3 regions of the Afipia sp. MLSD5-FHT05B12 genome follow, and region 1 is predicted to be linked to each of the others. Evidence: predicted binding sites of a transcription regulator. Region 1 holds the regulator's gene; each other region holds the start of a gene.
What was found. Region 1 encodes LexA, which represses DNA repair genes until DNA is damaged. Its sites were predicted from a motif close to TGTTCNNNNTGTGTTCNG; they were not measured.

Region 1 (6,762 bases):
GTCGCGTCCGCATCAGTATGAGTTTGCCCGGCTCAACGTGACCTACACGCTGCTGTCCAAGCGCGTGCTCACCGAGCTTGTGCGCGGCGGTCACGTGTCCGGCTGGGACGACCCGCGCATGCCGACACTTGCGGGTTTGCAGCGGCGCGGCATTCCGGCGGAAGCACTGCGCGAATTCGTCAAACGCATAGGCGTTGCCAAATCCAACAGCACCGTCGATCTCGGCATGTTCGATTTCGTGGTGCGCGAGGTGCTGAACAAGACCGCGCCGCGGCGCATGGCCGTACTCAATCCGCTCAAGGTGGTGATCGAGAACTATCCCGAAGGGCAGAGTGAGGCGCTCGAAGCCGTCAACCATCCCGATGACCCGTCGCAGGGAACACGGCAGATTCCGTTCGGCCGCGAACTCTACATCGAACGCGACGATTTCATGGAGGAGCCGCCGAAGAAGTTCTTCCGCATGGCGCCGGGCCGCGAAGTGCGGCTGCGCTACGGCTATTTCATCACCTGCCGCGATGTCATCAAGAACGCGGCGGGGGAGGTCGTTGAACTGCGCTGCACCTACGATCCGGCAACCAAAGGCGGCAACGCGCCTGATGGACGCAAGGTGAAGGCGACGATCCACTGGGTGAGCGCGGCGGAAGCGGTGCCGGCGGAAGTGCGGCTTTACAATCTGCTGTTCACGACACCGCAGCCGGAGGCTGCGAACTTCGCCGCGCAGATCAATCCGCAGTCGCTCGAAACCGTCACCGGGATGCTGGAGCCCGCGCTGGCGAGCGACAACTTCGATGGCGCGATGCAGTTCGAGCGGCAGGGATACTTCTGCCGTGACAAGGACTCGGCGCCGGGCAAACTGGTCTTCAACCGCACCGTCGGATTGCGCGATACCTGGGCCAAGGTCTCGGCCGGGGGCTGATAGCAAGAGTCTTGCATATTCCGTATCCGTTCCGCTGTTCAGCCTGATCGCTTCCGCTAGCATCACCGAAGCGATGCCGGAGCGGCGCGATGGCGGGCGGGGGCGAGGACCGGGAGCGATCCCAAGAGAGATCCCAAGGCCGGGCGGGGCGTGCCATCGGCCGAGCTGTTGCTTGGCCGCCGCGCAGCGCCGTGCGCGCCGGGATCCCAGATATCACCGACGGTCTAGCGGCGTTTCTGACCGGGAAGCTCCGGAACTGGGTCGCCGCGGAAGCCGGACCGGGCCGGTTGCTGCCATGGGTGCCGGTCGCGTTCGGCGCGGGGATTGCGATCTATTTCGCGGCAGACCGCGAGCCTGTCGCATCGGTTACCGCTGCGACGGCATTTGCGCTCTGTGCCGCGGCATTCGTCGCGCGGCGCAGCCGCGTCTTTCCCTTGATGGTGATGCTGGCCGCGCTGGCGGCAGGATTCGCGGCAGCCACGCTGAAGACCGCGCGTGTCGCCCATGGCGTGCTGGCGCGCCCGATGTTCTCGGTGACGATGAAGGGTTTCGTCGAGACCCGTGACGAGCGCGAACGCACTGACCGCTTCGTACTGCGGGTCGAGGAGATGGAGTCTCCGCGTGGCGGGATCAAGCTCGAGCGTGTGCGGCTGTCGGTTAAAAAGGGGACCGCGCCTGCGGTCGGCAGCTTCGTCGAACTGAAGGCGCGGCTGTTGCCGCCGCTCTCGCCGCTGCGTCCGGGAAGCTACGACTTCGGACGCGACATGTACTTTCAGGGCATCGGGGCGTCAGGATTCGCGATGGGGGCGATCAAGACCGTCGAGGCTCCGCGCGGTGGCGGCACGTATCTGCGTTATGCCGCCACGATGCAGGGCATGCGCGATGCCATCGACGCGCGGATTCGCAGCGTAGTCAGCGGAGACAACCGCGCCATTGCGACGGCGCTGCTGACGGGGCGGCGCGACGCGATTTCCGCGCCGGTCAACGATGCGATGTTCATTTCCGGGCTTGGCCACGTGCTGTCGATCTCCGGCTATCACATGGCGGTGGTGGCAGGCGTGGTGTTTTTCGCGGTGCGCGCGCTGCTTGCGCTGTTTCCCGCGCTCACCGTGACGTTTCCGATCAAGAAATGGTCGGCGGTCGCGGCGCTGCTCGCCGCGGCGTTCTATCTGTTGCTGTCGGGCGCGGAGGTCGCCACGCAGCGCTCGTTCTTCATGACGGCAGTGGTGCTGATCGCGGTGATGGTCGACCGGCGCGCGATTACGTTTCGCACACTCGCGGTCGCGGCGATGATCGTGCTGCTGATCGCACCGGAAGCATTGGTCCACCCGAGTTTCCAGATGTCGTTCGCTGCGACGCTGGGTCTCGTGACGCTGATCCAGATAGGCATGCCGAACCTGTTCGCCTCGCCCGACAACTCGCGGGTGGCGCGCGCGGCGCTGTGGGGTGGGCGTGAGATCATCATGCTGGCGCTGGCGTCGCTGGTGGCCGGATTCGCGACCATGCCGTATGCGGCGTTTCATTTTCATCGCGTGACGCCTTATGGCGTGCTGGCCAATCTCGCGGCGATGCCGGTGGTCTCGGTGCTGGTGATGCCGGCTGGACTTCTCGGACTGCTCGCTATGCCGTTTGGCTTCGACGGCGTGTTCTGGCGGCTGATGGATGTCGGCATCGGCTGGATGGTTGCGGTGTCGCAGTGGGTCGCGGCGCTGCCCGGCGCCATCGGCCAGATCGCAGCCTTCGGCACCGGCCCATTGGCTTTGATGAGCGCGGGCATCATTGCGCTCGGTTTGTTGCGGACGCCATTGCGATGGGCGGGAGCAGGGCTCATTGCATTCGCAACGATCTGGGCGCTGACCACGCCGCAGCCGGATATCCTTGTGGCAGGAGACGGTCACACCGTCGCCGTGCGAGGGAAGGACGGCAAGCTGCGTCTGATGCGCACCGGAAAGGATGTGTTCCTGTCGCGCGAATGGCTCTCAGCCGACGCTGACATGCGCAAGGCAACCGACGCGTCGCTGACCGATGGCGTCTCGTGCGACGCATCCGGATGCGTGGTGCAGGCTGCGGATGGATCGACCGTTGCGCTGACCCTGAAACCGGAAGGATTCATGGACGACTGCGCGCGGGCTGCCGTCATCGTGACGCTGCGGCAGCCGCCGGCTGACTGCGCGGCCATGGTGCTGGATCAGGAGATGCTTGGCAGGCGAGGGACGCTTGCCTTACGCAAAACCACCGAGGGTCACGCGATCACAGCCAACCGTCCGCGCGGCGTGGATCGTCCGTGGTCGCCGGCGAATGTGGAGAATGAGCTTGAAGCACCCGCTGGCCGGCCAAACCGTCCGGCGCAGCCCGTTGATGCCACACCGGCGGAAAGCGATCTCCGGCCGGATGATTGATTTTGAGACGAACTCAGTATTTGCGAACAAGCCCGATCAGCTTGCCCTGAATCCGCACACGGTTGGGCGGCAGGATACGAACCTCGTAGGCCGCGTTGGCAGGCTCCAGCGCGATGGACGCGCCGCGTCGCCGGAAGCGCTTCAAGGTGGCTTCTTCCTCGTCGATCAGCGCGACCACGATGTCGCCGGTGTCGGCGGTCTCGTTGCGCTGGATCAGCACGGTGTCGCCGTCGAGAATGCCGGCTTCCACCATGGAGTCGCCACGCACCTCAAGGGCGTAATGTTCGCCGGACCCGAGCATGTCGGGCGGCACGTTGATGGTGTGGCTGCGGGTCTGCAACGCTTCGATCGGCGTACCTGCCGCGATCCGGCCCATGACCGGCACGGAGACCGGGAAGCTGGCATCTTCGTCGGGACCGCCGGAAGTGTTCGTGCGGACCTTTCCGAGGTTGCCTTCGATGACGCTCGGAGTGAAGCCGCGGCGGGCGCCGCCTGGATTGACGCCGAGTTCGGGAAGTTTGATGACCTCGATCGCGCGGGCGCGATTGGCGAGCCTGCGGATGAAGCCGCGCTCTTCAAGCGCGGTGATGAGCCGGTGGATGCCGGATTTCGACCGCAGGTCCAGCGCATCCTTCATTTCGTCGAAGGAGGGTGGAACACCAGCTTCCTTGAGCCGCTCGTTGATGAAGCGCAGAAGCTCGTACTGTTTGCGTGTCAGCATCTGAATAGGTCCCCGATCCCTAGAAGCTCGAGTTTGAGCCGAAGCCGCGCCTCTCTGGATCCCCACTGCGAAAGAATGGAAGGGGACACTCAGGAGTTGCGAGTCACTCGAAACAAATCATGAACGAACACTATCTGTTCCATATGTGTTCCGCAACCCCTTAATTTCACGTCAACGAACGGCGATTGGAAACGCGATTGTCAGTTTGGCAGCCGGAGGATCGTGCAGGGCGAGCCGGCAGGAGCGGCTGGGGCATGCGGCGGCCGGACGATCAGCGCGTTGGCCGCGGCGAGATTCGCAACCAGCGAACTGTCCTGGGCGCCCACCGAGGTGGCGACGGGCATGCCGTCGCCGCCGGGTGCGAGCCGCGCCCGCAGGTAGTCCTGCCGCTTGTCGTTGGCGGGCAGTTCGCGCCCAAGCAGGGCATGTTCGAGCGGATGGTCGACCATCGTTCGCCCCGAGAGGGAACGGATCAGCGGTACCAGAAACAGGAAGGCGCAGACGTAAGACGACACCGGATTTCCCGGCAGACCGAGTACACGCATCGCCCCCAGCCGCCCGTTCATCATCGGCTTGCCGGGACGGAGCGCAATCTTCCAGAAGGCCATGTCGAAGCCCTCGGCTTTCAGCGCGGCCTGAACCAGATCGTGGTCGCCGACCGACGCGCCGCCAGTGGTGATGAGGACATCCGCGCCGAGATCGCGGGCGCGCCGAATCCCGCCGGAGGTGTCTTCGAGCGTGTCGCGCGCGATGCCGAGTTCAGCCACATCGGCGCCTTCGCTGCGCGCCAGCGCCGCCAGTGCGAAGACGTTGCTGTGGACGATCTGTCCGGGGCCGGGCGTCGTGCCCGGAGGAACCAGTTCGTCGCCGGTGGCGAGGATTGCGATTTTCGGACGGCGATGCACCGGCAATCGTGGATGGTTCATGGCGGCCGCCAGCGCCAGCGCGCGGTCATTGAGCAGGGTGCCGCGCGGTAACAGCACGTCGCCTTCGCGGAAATCGATGCCGGCGGGGCGGATGTTTCTTCCCGTCGTGATGGTCTCGTTGACGATCACAATGTCGCCGTCGCGTGTGGTGTCTTCCTGAATGACGACGGCATCCACACCGCCGGGAATGACACCGCCGGTGAAGATGCGCGCGGCTTGTCCGGCGCCGATGGTTTGATTGAAGGGCCGGCCGGCGGCGACTTCGCCGATCACCTTCAGCCGTGCCCCCGGCGCGGCATCCGCTGCGCGGACCGCGTATCCATCCATCGCCGACAGCGCGACGGGCGGCTGGGTGCGGAGCGCCGCGACGTCGCGGGACAGCGTGCGATGAAAGGCGTCGTTGAGTTCGACCGTTTCCTCGGGAAGGGCGCCGGCGTCCTTGAGGACGGCGGCATAGGCCTCGGCGACGGGCATCAGCGCCATCGGACGCTCCTCAGTAATCGGCCAGATAATGACCGGACTTTCCGCCTTTTTTCTCGACCAGGCGAATGGCTTCGATCTGGATGCCGCGCTCCACGGCCTTCACCATGTCGTAGATGGTCAGGCACGCCACCGACACGGCGGTGAGCGCTTCCATCTCGACGCCGGTCGGTCCTTTGACCTTCACGGTTGCGCGCACGCGGCAGCCAGGCAGTTTGGTATCGGGCGTGATGTCGAGCGTGACTTTCGCGAGCGCCAGCGGATGACAGAGCGGAATGAGATCGGAGGTGCGTTTCGCCGCCATGATGCCGGCCACGCGCGCGGTGCCGAGCACATCGCCCTTGGCGGCATTGCCCTTGACGATCAGATCAAGCGTCTTGCGGGTCATGATGACGCGGCCTTCGGCCACCGCCACACGCTCGGTGTCCGGCTTGGCGGAAACGTCCACCATGCGCGCTTCGCCCCTGGCGTCGATATGGGTGAGTTGCTTTGTCCGCTTCGCCATTTCAGATGTCGTCCCCGCGAAAGCGGGGACCCATATCCCCTGAGTCATCGGTTGAATGTCTGGAGCGGCGATCAGCCATTGTCACAGGGCACGGTGGTTATGGGTCCCGGCCTGCGCCGGGACGACATCCAGGGATTTATCGCCGCGCGCGAGCAGCGCGCGGGTTGCGGCCGTCACATCGGCCTGCCGCATCAGGCTTTCGCCGACGAGGAATGTGGAGAAGCCGACCTTGGCGAGGCGCGCCAGATCGTCCGGTGTGAAGATGCCGCTTTCGCCGACGATGATGCGATCCTTCGGGATCAGCGGTGCGAGTTCTTCGCTGGTAGCCAGCGTCGTCTCGAAGGTGCGCAGATTGCGGTTGTTCACGCCGAGCAGCTTTGAGCGAAGCTTCAAGGCGCGGTCCAGTTCTTCGCGATTGTGAACCTCCAGCAGCACGTCCATGCCGTGCGCGAAGGCGGCATCTTCGATGTCTTTGGCCGCCGCGTCATCGAGCGCGGCCATGATGATGAGGATACAGTCAGCGCCATGCGCGCGCGCTTCAGCCACCTGGTAGGTGTCGTACATGAAGTCCTTGCGCAGCACCGGCAGCGAAACCGCGGTGCGCGCGGTGACCATGAATGCGAGCGAGCCCTGGAACGATGGTGTATCGGTCAGCACCGAGAGACACGCTGCGCCGCCTGCTTCATAAGCCTTTGCCAGCGCCGGAGGATCGAAGTCGGCGCGAATGAGCCCCTTCGATGGCGAGGCCTTCTTGATCTCCGCAATCAGCGCATACTCGCCGCGCGCGATCTTTGCACGGATGGCGTTGACGAAAC
Region 2 (6,762 bases), on a different contig from region 1:
CCCATCCAGTTTTTCATCGATTCCGCCGGGGAAATATTTCACCACGCCTGCCCACGTCAGGTCTTCAAGGTGCTGTTGTGCGGTCTTGCCCGGCGGGACAGGCTCATCCGGATACTGATATTTCAGTTCGTCGAGCGTGAAGGTGATGCGATCGGCGAAGCGCATGGTTTCCGCAATCGCGCCCGGCAGATCGCGAAATAGCCGCGCCATCTCGAAGCCGGGTTTCAGATGCCGCTCGGCATTGGCTTCGAGCCGCCTGCCGGCACGCATGATCGTCGTTTTTTCCCGGATACAGGTCAGGACATCCTGCAACAACCGTCGCGCGGGATGATGGTAAAGCACCTCATTGATCGCCAGCAGCGGTACGCGGGCCGCCGCCGCCAAACGCTGAAGCCTGCCAAGACGCCGCCTGTCATCGCCACGATACAGCAGGCTCGCCGCGAGCCAGACATCTTTTGCGCCGACGGCGCGGCTGCGCTTCAATTGATCGAGAACCTTCAGAGCCGTCGCGGCTTCAAAACGATGCGGCAGCGACAGGACCAGCAACTGTCCTTCTGCAAAATCCAGAAGGTCGTCGAGCGTGAGATGACACTCGCCCTTCTCTGCCTTGAGCTTGCCGCGCGTCAGCAACTGGCACAGTCGGCCATAGGCGGCGCGATCGCGCGGATAGATCAGGATGTCCGGCGTCCCGTCCATGAAGACAAGGCGTGCGCCTATCAGCAGCCTGGGTTTGAATTTGACATCAGGGTTCTCGAGTTCCTTGTAAGCGCGTACAACGCCGGCCAGCGTGTTGCGGTCGGCAATGCCGATGGCTGGAATGCGAAACTCGCTGGCCTGATGCACATATTCCTGCGGCTGCGAACCGCCGCGCAGGAACGAGAAATTCGTCGTGATCCCGATTTCCGCATAGTCGGTGACTTTCATGCGAACAGCCCATGCACGAACCATTTGGGAGGAACCGCTTCGCCCTCTTCGGTGACAAGTTCGCTGCCGTAAAGACCATCGCGGTAGATCCAGAAGCGCATTCCTTCCGCATCCTCGACGCGGAAATAATCACGCGTCAGCGCTTCATCCTTGTGTCTCCACCACTCCATGGCGATGCGCTCAGGCCCCTCCACCCGCACCACGGCATGCGTAGCGCGGCGCCATGTAAACCGGGGCGGCGGCCCGTCAGGGACGGCGGCCGCAGCGACCTTGATTTCTTCCGGCCGCTCGAACAGCCGCAGCGGACGCAGCGGCGGCTCGGATTCGACGCACGCGGGCCATTCTGCAACAGCGGCGGCGGCAAGATACTGCTGCGCAGACGCGGCGATCGCTGCGCGTTCGGGAATATGCGTGTCCTGCGGCAGATGCACCACGACACGCTTGCCGCCGATACGAGCGGCGATGCGGTCGATCAGCGCCGCCACCTCGTCATTGTCCTGCGCGCGGGTATCGAAATCGCGCTGCTCCTGCACGACGATCTCAACACGGCTGGCGGACAACCGGATCAGATCGAACCCGAAACCGGGATCGAGTGGATCGGCCAGCGCATCCAGCCTTTCGCGAAACAGGCGATCGACCACGTTGACCCTGCTAACGGGCTGTCCGGTCTCCACTGTGATGGTCCGCACCGCGCCGTCAGTGCGGAAGAAACTCGCCTCCAGCCGCCGCGCACCCTTACCCTGCTTGTCCATCGCCGCGACCAGCATCTGCGCCAGAGCGGAGAGGATCGCCGCGATCACGTTGCCGGTCGCGACCGGTTCGGGGAAACGCTTCTCCACCATGAAATCCGGCAGCGGCTTTCGCGGCGAAATCGGCGCATCGGCTTGCCCTAATGCCTGCTGCAACAAGTTCACGAACGCGGCGCCGAAGCGTGCGGCAAGTTCGTGCGGCGCACGCGCCGCCACATCGCCAATCGTTTTCAGACCAGCGCGGCGCAGGCCTCGCGTGATGGCATCGTCAGCGCCGAGCGCGAATACCGGGAGTGAACTGACGGCATGGGCTTCCTCTCCATCGGGAACGATGCAGCTTCGCGCCGCGCGCGCCACCGTGCGCGCGCAGACCGGCGTGCCGGCAATCGCCGCGTTGATGATAAAACCTTGCCGCGCCAGCGATGCGCAGACGTTACGCAACATCGCGGCCTCGCCGCCGAACAGATGCGCGCAACCGCTGATATCGAGCAGCAACCCGTGAGGCGGATCGAGCGCCACCAGCGGCGTAAAGCGGTCGCACCAATCGGCGATGGCTTCCAGCAGTTTCGCATCCGCTGCCTCGTCGGCGTCGAACACCTCCACATCGGGACAGACCGCGCGCGCGTTCGCCAGCGGCAGTCCGATCTCAAGGCCGATGCCAGCAGCGGCATCGTTCAACGCGGAAATTTGCAGCGCATTGTTCAGCTTGGCGACAACGACGCACGGACGCGTATCATCCGGCGCGGCGTCTTGTCCCGAAAGCTGACGCTTCAAGCGATCTGTCGGCAGGCACGGCAGCCACAGGCTGAGAAGACGCCGCGCCTTCACGGAAGAGGCCCTCATCACATTTCCACTCCATGATCCATTGTCCGGTCTGGCCGTGACGATTGCGAACAAGTTGTACATCGAGCATCGGCGCGCCCCATGCCTCCATTGCGGAAGATGAAGATGCTGGACGCACCACCCACCGCGTCTCCGCCGTACTGGCCGATGGCGTGGCCGCCGTGCGCAGTACCAGACACGTGACATTCGAGGCGCGCGCGGCCAGCGTCAGCCTGCGGCTCGCGACCAGATCGAGCGCACGCACCTCGCCCCAGACATCCAGCACCACGGCACCCAACGCATCGCAGGCAATCGCATCGGCTGCCGCGCGCAGCGCCGTCTCGGCATCCGCAGCCCGGACCGTCACCAGGAGACGCGGATCGAGCCCGAGCTCATTGAGGCCGCTCATCGAGAGCGCACCGGATTCAAGTTCCGTGAAATCCTGCCGCACCCACATCAGCGGCCGCTGCCCCGCGAGGCGATGCGCAAGGCCCGCGATAAAACCCGTCGCCGCCGCGCCATGACGGCCACCCTCGGCGAACACCTCATGCAACGCGCCGCGCACCAGCCCGCCCTGCAACACGGCGTCCGCATCCGTATGGCCCAGCGTCACGCGCGCAAGCCCATCGCTCTCGCCCTCGAGGCGGCCAATGGTCCCCCGCAGGGACGCAAGTGTGTTCATGCGCGCGCTGGTCATGCGCCGCTCCTGGAGTTTTTGGGTCCGTCGCCGCGGGTTGAACGAGTGACGGGCTTATTTGTTCATGATATGTTCTAATATAAAGCTAAGAGGGGCCGAGGAGTCAATCAGACTTTGAGGGCCACTTTTCCTGAGCAGAAAGAATGAGATACCGGATCGTCCTAAACGTGCGGGGATCGATCCGCCGAACTCATAAGCAAGCGCCCCTTCCATGGCCGCGCAGAGCGGTTTTACCAATCGCTCAATTTAAGTTCTATTTTCGAACTTATATCATATGATCGATCTTGCCGCGTGCGCATCCGCGTTGGTGGCTTACCCGTGGAGCGGACGAATGGATTTGCACGACATGCATGTTTACGAGCCAGCGAAAGGACATGGACTTCGGCATAACCCCTTCAACGCCATTATTGCTCCGCGGCCGATCGGCTGGATTTCGTCGCGAACACCAAAGGGCGAAATCAATCTCGCGCCGTACAGCTTCTTCAATGCATTCAACTATGACCCGCCCATTCTCGGCTTTGCGTCGATCTCGTGGAAGGACACCGTTCAGAATGTCTCTGAGACCAGGGAATTTGTCTGGAATCTGGTGAGCAAGGATCTTGGCGACCAGATGAACGTAACGTCGTCGCCACTTGCGCGAGGCGTCGATGAATTCGAAGTCGCCGGACTAACCAAGGCACCAAGCCGCTTCGTGAACGTTCCACGCGTCGCGGAAAGTCGCGCCGCGATGGAATGCAAGGTCACCGATGTCGTTCAGTTCAAGACCCATACCGGCGATCCGGTGCAGGGATGGCTGATCCTTGGCGAAGTGGTTGCCGTTTATATCGACAAGTCGCTCATCAAGGACGGCGTTTATCAAACGGCTCTCCCGAATCCAATTCTTCGCGCAGGCCGCGGCGGCGACTACGTCGAGGTCACTCAGGACCGGATGTTTGAAATGGAAAGGCCGCCTGGAAGCAGTAACCCGGCATTCCACGGGTCATAAATCAATCGCAAGGAGCGCAGCAATCCAGATCTTGCCGGACTGTTGCGCTGATTTGCAGTGACATATCACGCCGCCAGCGCCTCGGAATTCACCGTGCCAAGGGCAAGCATCGTCAAGGCCTCATCGGCCTTGTGTTCCTGCTGGAGCGTTTCATCAAGCAGCCGTACCGCTTCCGTCATGCCGAGCTTGGTCGCCCATGCCTTCAGGGTTCCGTAGCGCGCGATTTCGTAGTGTTCGACCGCCTGAGCCGCCGCCAGTAGTCCGGCGTCGAGCGCCTCGGTTCCCTTGTACTCGGCCATGATTTCCTTGCCCTCGTCGAGAATGCCGACGATGGCATCGCAGGTCTTGCTGCGCGCTGGCTTGTCGAGCAGGTCGAAAATCTTCTCGAGCTTTTCCACATGGCCTTCCGTCTCACTCTCATGCCTCTCGAAGGCGGCGCGCAGCTTGTCGGAGTGCGCGGCCTTGGCCATCTTCGGCAGCGCCTTCAGAATGTGTTTCTCGGCGAAATAGATGTCCTTGAGGGTATCAAGGAACAGATCATTGAGGTCTTTTTCTTTTGCAGCGACCATGGCGTCCTCACTCGGTTTTACGGTGACGGGATGTTTCCCGTCTTTCAACGCGAGGTGATGCGCTTCGTTCCTGCGGCGTAAACGGCATAAAACGGTTTCCGCCTTCGCCGCCTGGTCAGCCCGCGAGTTGGGATTCCACCAGCTTGATCCAGTATGACGAGCCGTAGACGATGGCATCGTCGTTAAAATTGTAGGCAGGATGGTGCAGCCCCGCGCTGTCGCCGTTGCCGATAAAGATGAAGGCGCCCGGCCGCGCTTCCAGCATATAGGCGAAGTCTTCGGCGCCCATGACCGGCGGAATCTCGGAACTGACATTGCCCTCGCCCGCGACATCGGCGGCGACCCGCGCGGCGATCCCGGTCTCGGCGGCGTGATTGACCAGCACCGGGTAACTGCGCTCGTAATCGAGCGTGATCTTCGCGCCCGAGAGCTGCGCGACCCCGTTGACGACCTCGCGCACCCGCTGCTCGATCAGATCGCGCACCTCGGGCGTCAGCGTCCGCGCAGTGCCGAACAATTCCGCGGTCTGCGGAATGACATTGCGGGCGTTGCCGGCATGGAACTCGCAGATCGAAATTACCGCGGCATCCAGCGGATCGACGCTGCGGGAGACGATCGATTGCAAGGCGGTAATGAGCTGCGCGCCGACCAGCACCGAGTCGATGCTCTTGTGCGGACGCGCGGCATGGCCGCCCAGGCCTTCGATATGGATATTGATATGATCCGTCGCCGCCATCGCAGGTCCAACGCGCGTCGCAAACGTCCCGATCGGCATGCCCGGCGAGTTGTGCATGCCGTAGACCTGCTCGATCCTGAAACGGTCCATCAGACCGTCCTTGATCATGGCCTCGGCGCCCGCGCCTCCCTCTTCGGCGGGCTGAAAAATCATCACGGCATCGCCCGCGAAATTTCGCGTCTCCGCGAGATAGCGCGCCGCGCCGAGCAGCATCGCGGTGTGGCCGTCGTGACCGCAGGCGTGCATCTTGCCCGGGACCGTCGAGCGATAGGCCACGCCGGTTTCTTCCTCGATCGGCAGCGCATCCATGTCCGCCCGCAGCCCGATCGCCTTCAGATCGCCGCCATTGACCGATTTTCGCCCCTTGATAACGCCGACCACGCCGGTACGTCCAAGACCGGTCGCGACCTCATCGCAACCGAATTCCCGCAGACGGTCGGCAACGAAGGCCGCGGTGCGATGCACATCGTACATCAGCTCCGGATGCGCATGGAGATCGCGGCGCCAGCCCATGATTTCGGGTTGCAGATCGGCGACACGGTTGAGGATGGGCACGGCGGTAAACCTCACAGGATCAAGACGGCAAAAGCTAGCATGAGCCCGCAGGGGACCCAACATCCGCGCAAACAGGACTTGCGCGGAACCCTACTGTACAGCGAACCCCGGCCGGGGCCATAAGAAGAAAAGTCTTCAATTTGGCTAGAGAAACGCAGGACAGGGAATGGCGAAACGTCTTGAGGGGGATTTCGACTATATCGTCGTCGGCGCCGGCACCGCCGGCTGCATCGTCGCCAACCGCCTCTCGGCCGATCCCCGCAAGCGTGTGCTGATCCTGGAGGCCGGCGGCAGGGACAACTGGATCTGGTTTCACATCCCGGTCGGTTACCTGTTCGCCATCGGCAATCCCCGCTCCGACTGGATGTTCAAGACTGAACCGGAAGCCGGCCTCAACGGCCGCGCACTGGCTTATCCGCGCGGCAAGGTGATCGGCGGATCGTCGGCGATCAACGCCATGATCTCGATGCGCGGACAGGCAGCGGATTACGACCACTGGCGGCAGCTCGGATTGACCGGCTGGGGCTGGGACGATGTGCTTCCCGCCTTCAAGAAACTCGAAGATCATTTCCTCGGCGAGAGCGAACATCATGGTGTCGGCGGCGGATGGCGGATCGAGGCCCCGCGCCTGTCATGGAAGGTACTCGACGCCGTGGCGGAAGCCGCGAGTGAAATGGGAATCCGCAAGACGCCGGATTTCAACACCGGCGACAACGAAGGCATCG
Region 3 (6,762 bases), on a different contig from region 1:
CGGCCGAAGATTCTGGAGAAGCTCGCGCAAGGCGCGTCCATCGCGCTGGTGTCGGACGCCGGAACGCCGCTGATTTCCGACCCGGGATTCAAGCTGGTGCGCGAAGTCAGCGCGGCGGGTTTTCCGGTGGTCGCATTGCCGGGACCATCGTCGGTGCTGGCGGCGCTCTCGGTCGCAGCATTACCGACCGATCGATTCTTTTTCGAGGGCTTTCTGCCCTCGAAACAGAATGCGCGCCGCACACGCCTTAGTGAACTCGCACGTATCGACGCCACCTTGGTGATGTTCGAGAGCGGCGCACGGGTGCAGGATTGCCTGCACGATCTTGCAGGCGTCATGGGCGAGCGCGAGGCCGCGATCTGCCGCGAAATGACCAAGCTGCATGAGGAGGTGCGCCGCGCGACTGTCTCCGAACTCGCGGCGATTGCCGATACACTCGAGACGCGCGGCGAATTCGTGCTGGTGATCGGTCCACCCGCCGCCGATGCCGGACTGATGAGCGACGACGCGCTCGACGATCTGCTGCGGACATCGCTGACGCGCGGCAGCGTCAAGGATGCGGTCGCGCATGCGGTTGAAGTGTCCGGACGGCCGCGCCGCGAGATCTATGCCCGCGCGCTCGAGCTTTCAAAGGACGGCGATGACGCAGGATAGCGATCCGCCAAAATTGCCGAAGGCTCGCGCAAACATCCCCTCCCCGGCGCGCGTTGCGGCGTTTCAGACCGGAATTTCCGCCGAGAGCAAAGCCTGCGTTTACCTGATCGCCAAGGGCTATCGCATTCTGGCACGGCGCTTCCGCACACCCTACGGCGAGATCGATATCGTGGCCCGACGGCGGGACTTGCTCGCTTTCATCGAAGTGAAGGCCCGCGCGAATCTCGACGAGGCCGCCTATTCGGTGACGCCCCGGCAGCAGCACCGCATCGTCGCCGCGGCCCAGGCCTGGCTGATGGCGCATCCCGAACACGCCGGTTTCGACATGCGGTTCGATGTGGTGCTGATTGCGCCGAAACACCTGCCCAAACACCTCACGGCCGCATTCGACGCTGGCGCATGAACAGCAGGGTTGCATGCAAAACCTCTGGCAACGGAAGCTGAAATCGCACAGATTGCCGCCGCAACAGATCAACAGCCGGATTTGACTCATGAAGCTGAAAGTCGCCGTCCAGATGGACCCCATCGCGCGGATCAACATTCGCGGCGACTCGACATTCGCGCTTCTGCTCGAAGCGCAGAAGCGCGGCCATGCGCTGTCCTATTACACGCCCGAAAAACTATCCCTGAAGGGCAAGCAACTGGTCGCCATGGTCCAGCCGCTCAAGGTGCGCGATGAGGACAGCGATCACTTCACGCTTGGCGATGCCGAGCGCGTCGATCTCGCATCCTTCGATGTGATCCTGCTGCGGCAGGACCCGCCGTTCGATCTCGCCTACATCACCACCACGCATTTGCTCGAACGCATTCATCCGAAAACGCTGGTCGTGAACAATCCGGCCAGCGTGCGCAATGCGCCGGAAAAAATCTTCGTGATGGAGTTCGCAGACCTGATGCCGCCGACGCTGATCTCGCGCGACAAGGACGAGATCAATGCGTTCCGCGCCGAGCAAGGCGACGTGGTGATGAAACCGCTGTACGGACATGGCGGCGCCGCGGTGTTTCGCATCACGCCGAACGACATGAATTTCGGTTCGCTCTACGACATGTTCTCGGTGACGTTCCGCGAACCGTGGGTGATCCAGCGCTTCCTTCCCGAGGTCAAGCACGGCGACAAGCGCATCATCCTGGTCGATGGCGAATTCGCCGGCGCGGTCAATCGCGTGCCGGCGGCGGACGATCTGCGCTCCAACATGGTGCGCGGAGGCGCCGCGCAATCCACCGATCTGTCGCCGCGCGAGCGCGAGATTTGCGAACGGCTGAAACCGGCGCTGCGCGAGCTTGGCCTGCTGTTCGTCGGCATCGACGTGATCGACGGTCACCTGACGGAAATCAACGTCACCTCGCCGACCGGCATCCGGGCGATCGCCCGGCTCGGCGGCCCCGACGTCGCGGCGAAGATCTGGGACGCCATCGCCGCCAGGCGCGCTTAGCGACCCCGCGACAGGTTAATCAATTGCTGACCACCTTCTGCCAATCTCGCGGCGGGGGAGTGCGCCGCCGCCGGATACACGGTATGCGCGCACCGAAACGAGCTGACTAATGGCAATTGAAGTCTTCAACGGCACATCGATTCCGCGCGAGCTGACCACCGCCGCGATGGAATTCCTGTGGGTCAAGTGGAAAACTCTTAACGATACCAACGACTTGACGTTGCAGCGGCTGACTGAGGAATGCAGCTATCAGCTCCGCGCCAATTCCATTCACCTGCTCACGATCAACGACGACTTCGTCTACATGTACGTCGGCGAGGCGGTTCAGGCCGCTGCCAGCGAAAACCTGGCGGGCACCTTGCTGTCGCAGCAGATCAACCCTCTCAAGCGGGAATTCGCCGACGTCTATCGTCAGGTGACCAGGCGCCTCACACCGGCCTTCGTTCGCTTTACCGCAACCTGGTCGCAAACCGGCCAGCTCTGGCAGCGCCTCATCCTGCCGATCAAGGTCGCCGATGGCGCCGTTATTCTTGTGGTCTACTCCGAGCTGATCAACCATCAGACCGAGATCTACGATCATCTGTTCCGCACCGCGCCGGACGCGATGATCATCGCCTGCCCCATCACCAATGATGCCGGGCACGCCATCGACGGCTGGGTCCTGATGATGAACGACCGCGCGCGCCATTTGCTGAGATTCGACGGCACCGTCGGCAACCTGCGCCTGACTCAGCTGCCGCAATTCGCCGGAGTCGACATCTGGGGCCGGCTCTATGCTCCGAAATCCGCCGCCGCGGCGACGCCGGTGACCACCGCGGATTTCAACGTCGAGATCATGCGTTTTCCGCATGTGTTCGGCCTTCGCATTTCGCCGAAGCTCGACGACAGGGACGCGACGCTGGTTCCGCGCAGCGACGCCAACGGCGTCAATCAGCCCGCCTGACTTTCAAGGCATCCTGGCTTGAAGCCGCAATGACAGCTGCGTGACGTCACGCGTGCGTGCCTGCATATGCCCGTCCTTGCCAGCGAACGGAAACGGACCGCATAATCGGAACCGCGACGGCAAGCGACAACAACAAAATTCAATGGAGGAATGCATGACGATCGATGTTTCGCGACGATCTCTCCTTGCTCTTGGCGCCGGACTTGGCGCAAGTCTTGGCGCAACGATGATAAGCAGCGGCGCCATGGCGCGCGCGCCGAAGCTCGGCACGCAGGCTCCCTACTATCATCGCTTCAAGCTCGGCGAGGCCGAAGTCACGGTGGTGTCCGACGGACCGCTGCCGCTCGGCGATCCATCCGGCACATTCCTCGGCGTCCCGAAGGAGGACGTGCAGAAGATGCTGAGCGATAATTTCCTCAGCCCCAGCAACGTCATTCTCGAACAGAACGCGCCGATCGTGAATTTCGGCGAGCGCGTGGTGCTGTTCGACACCGGCATGGGCACATCGAAACTGTTCGGGCCGACCACGGGGCGTCTGCAGAAAAGCATCACCGAAGCCGGCCTCAAGCCGGAAGATGTCGATGCGATCGTTTGCTCGCACGCGCATATCGACCATATCGGCGGCATCGTCGATGAAGGCGGCAAGCCGCTGTTTCCGAACGCGCAGGTCTACATCAGCCAGACGGATCTCGAGTTCTGGACCGACGAGAAGAAGATGGACGGGCCGCTCAAGGATTTCATCGTCCACGCCCGCAAGAACCTGATGCCGGTGCGCGACCGCATCGTGTTCTTCAAGGACGGACAGGAATTCCTGCCGGGCATCACGGCGATCGCCGCGCCCGGCCACACCTTCGGCCACCACATCTTCATGATCCAGTCGGGTGGAAAGTCGTTCGCCTTCCTCGGCGACCTCACCCACCATCAGGTGTTGCTGCTGGAGCGGCCGAAGATGGAGTTCGCCTACGATTCCGATCCCAAGATGGCAGCGGCGACGCGGGTCAAACTGCTGGACACGATCGCGGCCAACAAGACGGCGGTGATGTCCTATCACTTCCCGTGGCCGGGCTACGGCCATGTGGTGAAGGCGGGCGACGGCTTCCGCTACATCCCCGAGCCGATGATCATGAATCTCTGAGACTTGCTCACGTCCTTTGGCGGCGGCTTCATCTCCGCTGCCAAAGGCGCTCCATCTGCGAACTTCAGCGCGACAGCACCCGGATGCCGGCGGGCCAGACACGATCGCCGTTGATCGCGCTCGCTCCGATCTCCCAGCCCGCGCCACCCCAAACGATATCGACGGCACCGAGTTCGCCTGACACGTCGCGCATGTAGAAAACATTCGGCCTGGCATTGACCAGGAGAATTCCGGATTCCCCTCCCGCCTGGATCTTCAGCAGGCACCACAGGTCGGCCAGCCGGGTCTCATGCTCATCCCCAAGCTCGTCGATGATCCAGCTGTCGGGGGCGGGCGCGTGCAGTATGTGGGACTGAAGCACGCCTGCCCCCGCCGCGTCTTCGATTTTGGCGGCAAAGCGGCGCAGGAATGTTGCGCCCAGCCACGTGATCCTGACCTCCGCCCGCGATGTAAAGTCTTCCCTGAAATGATCGCCCGCGCGAAATGTCTTGATCTCGGCCAAAGCGGCTGTCGTCGGTGGATCGAGGGATTCCGCCGCTGGCGACGGCTGAGGACAGCTCGCGGCCCTCTCATGTCTCAGGACCTTTGCGCTGTCCTTCCTCGCGGGGACGGATTGCGCGAACAGACCATCGGCCGGATCGGGTCGGGCCTCGGGCGCGACAAGCAGGGCATATGCAAGGAAAGCCGCCGACGGCAGCAGAAGGGACGGCCGACACGGAGTTCGGCGGCGCGGGCGGGGCATTTTCTTGTTCCTCGATTTCCGGCGATGGAAACAAGGTAAACGGAACCAGGAGCAAGTAAAGAATCGTATTAATACTTGGTTAAGGATAAAATACCTCTCAATTACATATAAATCTAAGTATAATATAAGTATAAATTACAATATGTGTCTATCTATACGCTGTCGCCGTCCCGTTGCGCGGCCGTGGGTCCCCGCCCTTGTTCCCTGAATGTTCTTGCGCTCGGAAAGGTTCCTGCTAGGGTTGCGGTGGGGGCGAGGGCGCAATGGTTCAACGCGTTTCCACGGTGGCATTTGAAGGCATCGAAGCCCGCGCGGTGGACGTGCAGGTTCAGGTCGCGCCGGGATTGCCCGCCTTCACCATCGTCGGCCTGCCGGACAAGGCGGTCTCCGAGGCCCGCGAACGGGTGCGCTCCGCCCTGATCGCCTCGGGCCTCGCGCTGCCCGCCCGGCGAATCACCGTCAATCTCGCGCCTGCCGACCTGCCCAAGGAAGGCAGTCATTACGATCTCCCCATTGCCCTCGGGCTGATGGCCGCGATCGGCGCGATCCCGCCCGATGCGCTGAGCGGATTTACGGTGCTCGGCGAACTGAGACTCGATGGCTCGATTGCGCCGGTCGCCGGCGTGCTTCCCGCAGCCATCGGCGCCAACGCGCGCGACGAGGGGCTGATCTGTCCCGCGGCCTGCGGCGCGGAAGCGGCATGGGCCAGTCCCGAGATTCAGATCGTCGCGGCGGCGTCGCTGATTCAGATCGCCAATCACTTCAAGGGCACACAGGTTCTGTCACGGCCCGAACCGAAGATCACCGAACGGCAGACCGCATTGCTCGACCTGCGCGATATCAAGGGCCAGGAAAGCGCCAAGCGCGCGCTGGAGATCGCCGCCGCCGGCGGGCATCACCTCCTGATGATCGGCTCGCCCGGCGCGGGCAAGTCCATGCTCGCGGCGCGGCTGCCGTCAATCCTGCCGCCGCTGTCGCCGTCCGAACTGCTCGAGATTTCAATGATCGCATCCGTCGCGGGCGAAATCGAAGGCGGCGCTTTGACAGCGCGGCGTCCGTTTCGCGCGCCGCATCACTCCGCGAGCATGGCCGCGCTGACCGGCGGCGGCATGCGCGCCAGACCTGGGGAGATTTCGCTGGCGCATCACGGCGTGCTGTTCCTCGATGAATTGCCGGAGTTCGATGCGCGCGTACTGGATTCGCTGCGTCAGCCGCTGGAGAACGGCGAGGTCGCGGTGTCGCGCGCGAACCATCGTGTCACCTATCCGGCGCGCTTCATGCTGGTGGCCGCGATGAATCCCTGCCGCTGCGGACATGCTTACGAGCCCGGCTATGCGTGCAAGCGCGGACGCATCGACCGCTGCACGGCGGATTATCAGGGCCGCATTTCCGGTCCGCTGATGGACCGTATCGATCTGCGGATCGAAGTGCCGGCAGTCACGGCCTCCGATCTGATCCTGCCTGCACCGGCGGAGGGCTCCGCCGAAGTCGCCGCGCGCGTCGCCGCGGCTCGCGCCGTTCAGATCGCGCGCTATGCGGCTTTGGGCCTGCCGCACATTCGCACCAATGCGGAAGCACCGGCCGCGGTTCTGGAAGAGATCGCGCAGCCCGATGCGCAAGGGCAGAAGCTGTTGCGCGACGCCGCTGAAACCATGCGCCTGTCGGCGCGCGGCTATCATCGCGTGTTGCGGGTGGCGCGCACCCTCGCGGATCTCGACGGCGCTGACGCCATTGGACGGCTTCATCTCGCCGAAGCGCTGTCCTACCGCGCGCTGGCGGAAGATTTGCGCCGCGCGGCGTAGCCATATCTTCGCAATCGCGGCCTCGCTCAACCAATCACGAAATCCGGACCATC

Region 2: the regulator LexA is predicted to act here: its motif matches at 3,252-3,269, upstream of AC1Q6J_RS09940 (ImuA family protein).
Region 3: the regulator LexA is predicted to act here: its motif matches at 5,106-5,123, upstream of AC1Q6J_RS07225 (YifB family Mg chelatase-like AAA ATPase).

What each region holds. Positions count from the first base shown of each region.
Region 1 covers NZ_JBXAFS010000006.1:182,664-189,425, forward strand. The annotation lists gene AC1Q6J_RS11080 (glutamine--tRNA ligase/YqeY domain fusion protein) at 1-916, shown strand, start outside; gene AC1Q6J_RS11085 (ComEC/Rec2 family competence protein) at 1,006-3,315, shown strand; gene lexA (transcriptional repressor LexA) at 3,329-4,036, opposite strand; gene AC1Q6J_RS11095 (molybdopterin molybdotransferase MoeA) at 4,237-5,445, opposite strand; gene moaC (cyclic pyranopterin monophosphate synthase MoaC) at 5,456-5,947, opposite strand; gene trpC (indole-3-glycerol phosphate synthase TrpC) at 6,029-6,762, opposite strand, start outside.
Region 2 covers NZ_JBXAFS010000005.1:208,655-215,416, forward strand. The annotation lists gene AC1Q6J_RS09930 (error-prone DNA polymerase) at 1-924, opposite strand, end outside; gene AC1Q6J_RS09935 (Y-family DNA polymerase) at 921-2,516, opposite strand; gene AC1Q6J_RS09940 (ImuA family protein) at 2,407-3,192, opposite strand; gene AC1Q6J_RS09945 (flavin reductase family protein) at 3,524-4,177, shown strand; gene AC1Q6J_RS09950 (YciE/YciF ferroxidase family protein) at 4,243-4,746, opposite strand; gene AC1Q6J_RS09955 (M20 aminoacylase family protein) at 4,862-6,037, opposite strand; gene AC1Q6J_RS09960 (GMC family oxidoreductase) at 6,204-6,762, shown strand, end outside.
Region 3 covers NZ_JBXAFS010000004.1:30,611-37,372, reverse strand. The annotation lists gene rsmI (16S rRNA (cytidine(1402)-2'-O)-methyltransferase) at 1-654, shown strand, start outside; gene AC1Q6J_RS07250 (YraN family protein) at 641-1,057, shown strand; gene gshB (glutathione synthase) at 1,146-2,087, shown strand; gene AC1Q6J_RS07240 (hypothetical protein) at 2,197-3,030, shown strand; gene AC1Q6J_RS07235 (MBL fold metallo-hydrolase) at 3,185-4,165, shown strand; gene AC1Q6J_RS07230 (hypothetical protein) at 4,230-4,667, opposite strand; gene AC1Q6J_RS07225 (YifB family Mg chelatase-like AAA ATPase) at 5,171-6,709, shown strand.